One region of the Sphingobium sp. B11D3B genome, then DNA from elsewhere that is predicted to be linked to it. Evidence: riboswitches for the same ligand, from Rfam matches in the RefSeq annotation. Region 1 holds a riboswitch; the other holds the start of a gene.
The links. A riboswitch is a leader RNA that binds a small molecule or an ion and turns the genes downstream of it on or off. The one in region 1 is predicted to bind cyclic di-GMP.

Region 1 (3,410 bases):
TTGCTCAACGTCACCTGCTTGGTATCGGGGTCGATCCCGGTGATCGTCGTACCGGCTGGAATGCCGGTTCCCGAAACGGTCTGACCCACCGCGAAGCCCGCGATGGAGCCCACCTGGATGGTCGCGCTGCCGCTCCCGTTCGAGATCAGGGGGCTGAAGGATGCCTTCAGCGACGTCACCTGCTGGAGGTCGATCGCGTTCGAAAGGGTGACGACACCGCTGTTCAGATCGACAGCCGTAACGACGGTGTTGGCCGGAACGCCAGCGCCCTGGACGGTCATGCCCACGGCAAAGCCGCCTAGCGGTCCGGTTGGCGTAATCGTGTTCGAAAGCGTCGAGCTGGAGGCCGACTGGAAACGTGTTACCGCGAAGGCCGATACAGCCGGCGTGTCGATCGGGCCGTTCGCGGAAATCGACTCATTGAGCACATAGGAAGTGACTTTGTTGTCACTGTTATAGTTGACCTGACTGACCGTAGCAGTCCGCGTGACGTTATTGGTGTCCTTGTAATAGACCGTCTGGCCCCTCATCACATCGGCAGCCGCCACCGGGGCGTTCAGAGTGACGGTGTTGCCGCCGCTCAGCAGGCCGCTGACGACGTTGGAGGAATCGATCGCGATGCCGCCTGACAGACTTATTTCATTAAGCGTCCCATAAGCGTTGCTGCCCGCGGGATTGATCTCCGTGATCGTCGCGTTCACCTGGCCGACCGAGCCGTCACCGAGCTTTTGGGCAATACCTGCGCCGGCCTGAATGAGCGTATTGTCTCCGATAGAAATGATCTTGTTGACGACGAACTGCCCGTTTCCATTGTAAGTCACGTCGCTCAATGTCGGCTGCAGAATGCTGGCAGCGGACGCATCTGCCGAGGCGCCGACGACTGAAACCGCGATCGGCGCGACCGACGACGTGGCAATTCCACCGCCTTCGCCGCCTTTGACGTGATTGTTCGCAAAGCTCACATTATTCAGCGTTAGGGTTGCGCCGCTATCAATGAAGAACACGCCGCCAAGACCGGCACCACCGCCCGAGCCGGCGCCGCCTTCGGTGCGGAAGTTGGTGTAAACCGTCTGGCGATCAGCCTCTCCGACAGCGACGCTGTTCCCGACCACGTTGCTATTGCCGGACAGCGCCGCGTTGCCGGAGACCACTTTTCCGGTGCCGTTCTGCCCATCGACGATGATCGGATCACTGCTCTGAGCAGACGCGGCGGATGAAGCCGCCACCAACAAGGCCGTGACACCGGCCGACACGAGAAACTTGGCTTGCTTATTCATGATTTCCCCCAAAGTATTGAAAAATCTAGATGTAATCGTTGCGCGCGGCAGCAGCAGGGCGTAGAGCGCCGCTTCTGCCCCGTTGGTTTTTCAGCGAGTGCTGTGGTCGATTGGCCAAGGCTTTGGCCTCAGCGCCCCCGCTGAGGCTGCCCGCCGCGTTCCAGTTGGCTGCGTGGTTGCCCAATCCGCTGTGACAGAAAGGCCAGTCTCCCTCCGCGGAAAGACTTGGGTGCTCAGCGCGATCGCAGGCGGGGCCGAGCGATGCAGGGCGCGGTGGGCGAGCGGACTGTGGCCGAGATATGTGGCTGAGGCATTGGCGCTTGTCACGCCTACCTTAGAAGGCACGGCGTATATAGTATCGCGCTGCCCGCTGCACGAAAATATGCAGGAAAGGCTGAACTCATATTTTTGTAGAGCAGGGCGCTGAAGTCTAGAGAGAGATGGCGCAACTACACGACAAGATATGTCGGGCACTTTTTGTTCCTTCGGCATCCCCGCTATCTCTTTCGAGACCGGAAGCTTTGCGTCCCATCGTCGCCGATGGTTTGCCATTGTCGGGTTTAATGCTGATTTTCTTTCAAGAAGACTCGCATTAACCGGCCCTTAGATGCAATTTACGAAAATTAACAGCAATAAAATCATCTCGTAGGAAAAAGAGATGGTTAATGCGCTGCGGTACCGCGTTGATTGTTAAGGAAGCGGCCGCTCGCGCTAACGTGGCATCGGCATTTGGGGCCTGACAACGAGCTGCGCCTAGCGGAATATGGCGGAACTCAGGAGCAGCCTTGGCGGGTCTATTGGAACTGAAGGCGGCCATGGATGCCGCCGCTCGACCAATCAGTTATCCGTCTCAATGGCGTGAGCATGCTAGGGAAGACGGCTTAAGTTCACAATGGCTGTGGAAAAGGGCGCCCTCGTGTCACACAAGAATTTAGCCGCACTGATTCCAGCTTTTGCGCTGACATTGTCCGCGGCCCTTGCAGCGGAAGAAAAGCAAGCCATGCCCGCCGATCCCGCCCAACAGATGCCCGAGCAAATCATTGCGGAAGCGGAGACTGTGCATCCCGCCGCCTTGTACATTCTTGCGACGAAGCTGATGGCCGAAGGCCGAATGGATGACGCGGTACGCTGGTTCTACATCGGCCAGCTTCGCTATCGTTTCCTTCTTGCCGCCGAGCCGGAACGGCTGGCCGAGAATCAGCCTCTCTTTTCCGCACTGAGCGAATCCGTCGGCCGGCCGATCAATGAATATGCGTTCGGCGATGTCGACGCGGCCGTAGCGCACATCGATTCCGCGCTCGCCTGGGACGCCGCGCACGCCAACGGCGTTACGTCCAAGGAGCGCCCCGCCGAAGAGTTGGCCCAAGTCCGGGCAGGGCTGCAAAAGCTGCGGGATGACATGATCGCCGGCAAAGACCAAATCCGAGAGACGAGGACACGCAATGGGTTGGACAATCGGTAGCATGTTGCCGGTGGTATTGAGGGGCCGCACGCACGCGGTGAGACGGGTGCAGCTTGAATGGATCGCACTGGTCGGCGCCGTATGCGTTATGCCCGCCGTGCCCGCTGCGGGGAACGAGATCGCTCAGCGTTGCGTAAACGCCACCCGCCCAGACGCTCTCGTCACCGTTGCCGGTAAGCTGACGCTTCAGAGCTTCCCCGGCCCGCCCAATTATGAAAGTGTCGCTCAGGGCGACGCCGAAGAACAGGTTTTCATACTGGAACTGCCGCGCCGCATATGTCTGGAAGATGGCGAATTTGCCGATGGCAGCGAGCGGTTCGACCGGGTGCAGGTTCATGCCATGGAGCCAGCGCTTCTTCGCGCGCTCCAGCACGCTGTCGGTCAGGACGTGACCGTGGCGGGCAGAGCGGTCGGCGCCCATACCGGCCATCACCATGCGCCGATGGTGGTGTTCGCGGGATCCGTTGTCGTCCGCGACAGCAGCGCGGCCGGCATGGACGATCAGCAGGACAGGAGATAAGATGAGCGCCCCCCTTATTGCCATGCTCGCCCTTGCCGGTGCCCAGGTGGCGCCGCCACCTCTGGTGGCGAACGACGATCAAGCGCACGCGGCGCGCCTGCACATCGGCGATACTGGCGTCCGCTGCGTTCGCCAGCCGTGCCCGAGCCGC
Region 2 (3,410 bases), 1.9 Mb from region 1:
CGTGCCGGCGAAAACGGTATCACCGCTCTGGTCGAGCACGAGCACGCCGCCGTCGGTGGAGACAAGGCCAGCTTCTCCGACAGTGAGCGAGCCCAGGGTCGCCTGATAGGTGGAGCCACCCACGCCCAGCACGCCCCCTTCGACGACATAGGCCTGACCCACACCGAATGCGTCGCTGCTGGCAGCGTTCAGCGTCCCTTCGCGGACCGTCCAGCCGGTCGTCCCTGTCCCCGTGAGCGTCCAGGTGCCGGTCCCTACCTTCACGAACTCATCGAAATCATAATATTGCGTGCCGACCAATCCGGCATCGAACGATGCGTCGATCACGCCGCCCAGCGCCAGGGTATTGGTACCGCTCGCGATATCCGCATCCGCGACGAGGCCGATGATGTTGGAGCCGGCATGCAACTCCAGCGTCACGTCGCCGGCGCCCATCAGAATGGCGTGGCCGAAGGAAGGCGAGGCCTCGATGGTGCCCGAGTTGGTGATCATGGTCGCCGCGCTGTTGGTGACGATACCGGTTTCACCCAGGATCGACCCGGAATTGGTGATCTGGACCATGCCGCTGAGCGTGTCTGCATCGACAGCCGCGATCCCGCTCAGCGATTGCAGCGTGCCGGTGTTGCTGATAACCACATCGCCAAGCGGCGTGCGCGCCTGAACTGCGCTTCCGGTTCTGCCGGTGACAATGCCGCTGTTGGTGATGGTGATTTTACCAGAGCCGGGCGCATCCTCGTCGAAGCCGGCGACGGCGAGAATGCCGGTGGTGCCCTCCGCAATGCCTGCGTTGGTGATGGTGATATTGCCGATCTGCGAGGCGCCCTGAATCGCCGGGCCGTTGGCCGAGATAGCCTCACCCTGCTCCTGATTGTCGATCACCACTTCGCCGTTCGGCGTCCAGCCGACCAGCGCCTGATTGTTCACCGAAGACACGTAGGCGTTGTTCGTGATTTTCGCCAAACCGTTGTAATTGACGACGCGGATACCCGCCGCCTGAGCCTCCACCTGGCCAGTGTTCGTCACGGTCACTTCGACCGGCTCGGCATCGTTGAAACCGCCGTCGGCGTAAATTCCCCGCTGGGTGAAGTCTGCGGCCCCGTTGGTTTGCTGGACCGTGATGGCCCCGCTATTGGTGATGTTCACCGATCCTGCGTTGGTGGTGGCAGAGATGCCATTGGTTTCCACGCCTGAGACCGTCAGCGCGGCGCCATTCTCGATCGCGATGTCGCCCGCGATCTGGTTGCGAACCCAAATGCCACCGCTGCCACCCACGCTGTTGACCGTGACGTCCGGGCCCAAGGTGACCGAGATGTCGTTCCGACCCTGGATATTGGAACTGACGTTTACGCCGCCATTATCAGTGGTGCTGATCGTGGAATTGGTGATGAGCAGCGTCGACGTAATGTCGCCAGAGGCTGTATTGTCCCACGTATAATAGCTGACGCCATCGCCCGTGATACTCCACTCGTCCTGTGCGCCGTTCACAGTGAGGCTGGTATCGCCTCCTTCAATACGAGCCTTAACCGACGAGGGTTCGCAGAAAAACAGGGTCACATCACCCTCAGCTTGGCAAATGCCCGGCTCGGCGTGGGCGGCCGATGCGCCTGCCAACATCCCCGCAATGCCGACGCTGCTGAACAGACCGGCCTTGAGAGCCTGCCGAACGGCGCCCCGCGTTTTGATTGCCATGCCCTGCATTCCGAAATCCCCTCGTGTGGGCCCACCGCCCAGATGATGTGAAGGGCAAACCGCCATGCAGGTGCGGTTCAACGGGATTTGAGACAGGGATCGAAGCGCGACGACAGGGAGCGCAGCCTGAGGTTCAAACGAACCCCATGACCTTCTCACAGCAGGTTACACACGATATCCGAAAATGCTCTGTTTCATCCCCCGGTGGCCCCGCTACCCCATTGGGGCCGGAGGCTTTGCGTCCCGCCGTTACCGACAGTTTGCCCTTGTCGAAGGCAACGAACACCCTTGGGAACGCCCATGGGCGGAGCCGTCATCTTCAGGAGGAATATTAACGTTAGCTGAGCGGCAGCGCAACAAAAAAGCCCGCCCTCGTCGAGATGATGCGCATGCAGATCGGAGCCATGCAGCTGATTTGTCGTGTGAAAATCGTCGCCCTCGGTCTGGAGCGGGGTCATAACCGGCCGTGTTAAGCCGATAACCATGGTTAACGGATGCGCAAGCAAGACGTCGATTGCACTGCAATCCGCTCCTCTAAAATATGGTTGGGGACCACCCGCCCGCGACGCGATCGTTACAGCCGTCGCTGGTCGGGCAACCACGCCGAAAGGCGCCGCACGGCCTCCCGCACTTCGGCTTCCGTGATCGCAAAGCTCAGCCGGATGAACCGATGTCCATTGACCGGATCGTGGTCGACCCCCGGCCCCGTGGCGAGCCCAGTCTCAACGAGCAGCTTCTTGCAGAACGCCGGGCTATCGTCGGTAAAGTCGCTGACATCCGCATAGATGTAGAAGGCACCATCCGGCGGCGCGATGCGTCGCAGGCCAAGGGCTGGCAAGGCTTCCATGAGAATGTCCCGGTTGCGGGCATAAGTGGCGCGATGCGCTTCCAGCTCTGACGTGCAGTCCAGCGCCGCCAAAGCGGCATGCTGACTGATCGACGGCGCGGTTAGGAACAGGCTGCCCATATAGGCGCGTGCTCGCTCGACCATGGCGCGCGGCACATAGAGCCAGCCGAGCCGCCAGCCGGGCATGCAGTAATATTTGGAGAAGCTGCTGACGATCATCGCGTCGGCTGCGAATTCCCCCATCGAGCGGCAAGGCGCGCCATAGCTCAGGCCATGGTAGATTTCGTCCGAGATGATCGCGATGCCGCGCTCCGCGCAGAGCCGCGCAATCGCCTCCAGTTCAGCCGGCGCAATAATCGTTCCGGTGGGGTTGGCCGGGCTGGCGACGATCACGCCCTGCGGGGGCGGATCGAGCGCGGCGAGCGCGCGCGCCGTCAACTGGAAGCGCGTCTCTTCGCCGCATTCGATCTCGACCGGCGTCATGGTGAGCGCGCGCACGGTGTTGCGATAGGCGACATAGCCCGGCCGGGCCATGGCGATCCGATCACCCGCCTTAAACCGGGTGCTCAGCGCAAGGACCAATGCCGGCGAGGCGCCGCAGGTGAGCAGGAACTGATCCGGCTCCGCCGCTATGCCGTACCGCTCCCGATAGAGTTGGACGAGACGCGCCTGCAGCGCATGACTCTCCCAATAACCCATCGGATCGATGCCAAGCGCGTCGCGCGCAGCATCCAACGCGGCCTGCGGTGCCCCCGTGGAGGGCTGGCCAAACTCCATATGGAGAACCGATCGCCCCTCCCCGCCCAGGCGATAGGCCAACTTGCTCAATTCTATGGCCTGAAACGGCTCGACTTCCATCAGATCACCCATCACT

Region 2: it holds a riboswitch for cyclic di-GMP, as region 1 does, so the genes downstream of both, M2333_RS02880 (autotransporter domain-containing protein) here and M2333_RS11565 (autotransporter-associated beta strand repeat-containing protein) in region 1, are expected to answer to the same signal.

The regions. Positions count from the first base shown of each region.
Region 1 is NZ_JAOQOF010000001.1:2,476,118-2,479,527, reverse strand. It holds gene M2333_RS11565 (autotransporter-associated beta strand repeat-containing protein) at 1-1,277, opposite strand, end outside; cyclic di-GMP riboswitch class I at 1,762-1,837, opposite strand; gene M2333_RS11560 (hypothetical protein) at 2,170-2,739, shown strand; gene M2333_RS11555 (DUF4431 domain-containing protein) at 2,828-3,259, shown strand; gene M2333_RS11550 (hypothetical protein) at 3,261-3,410, shown strand, end outside.
Region 2 is NZ_JAOQOF010000001.1:599,147-602,556, reverse strand. It holds gene M2333_RS02880 (autotransporter domain-containing protein) at 1-1,689, opposite strand, end outside; cyclic di-GMP riboswitch class I at 1,890-1,964, opposite strand; gene M2333_RS02875 (pyridoxal phosphate-dependent aminotransferase) at 2,264-3,406, opposite strand.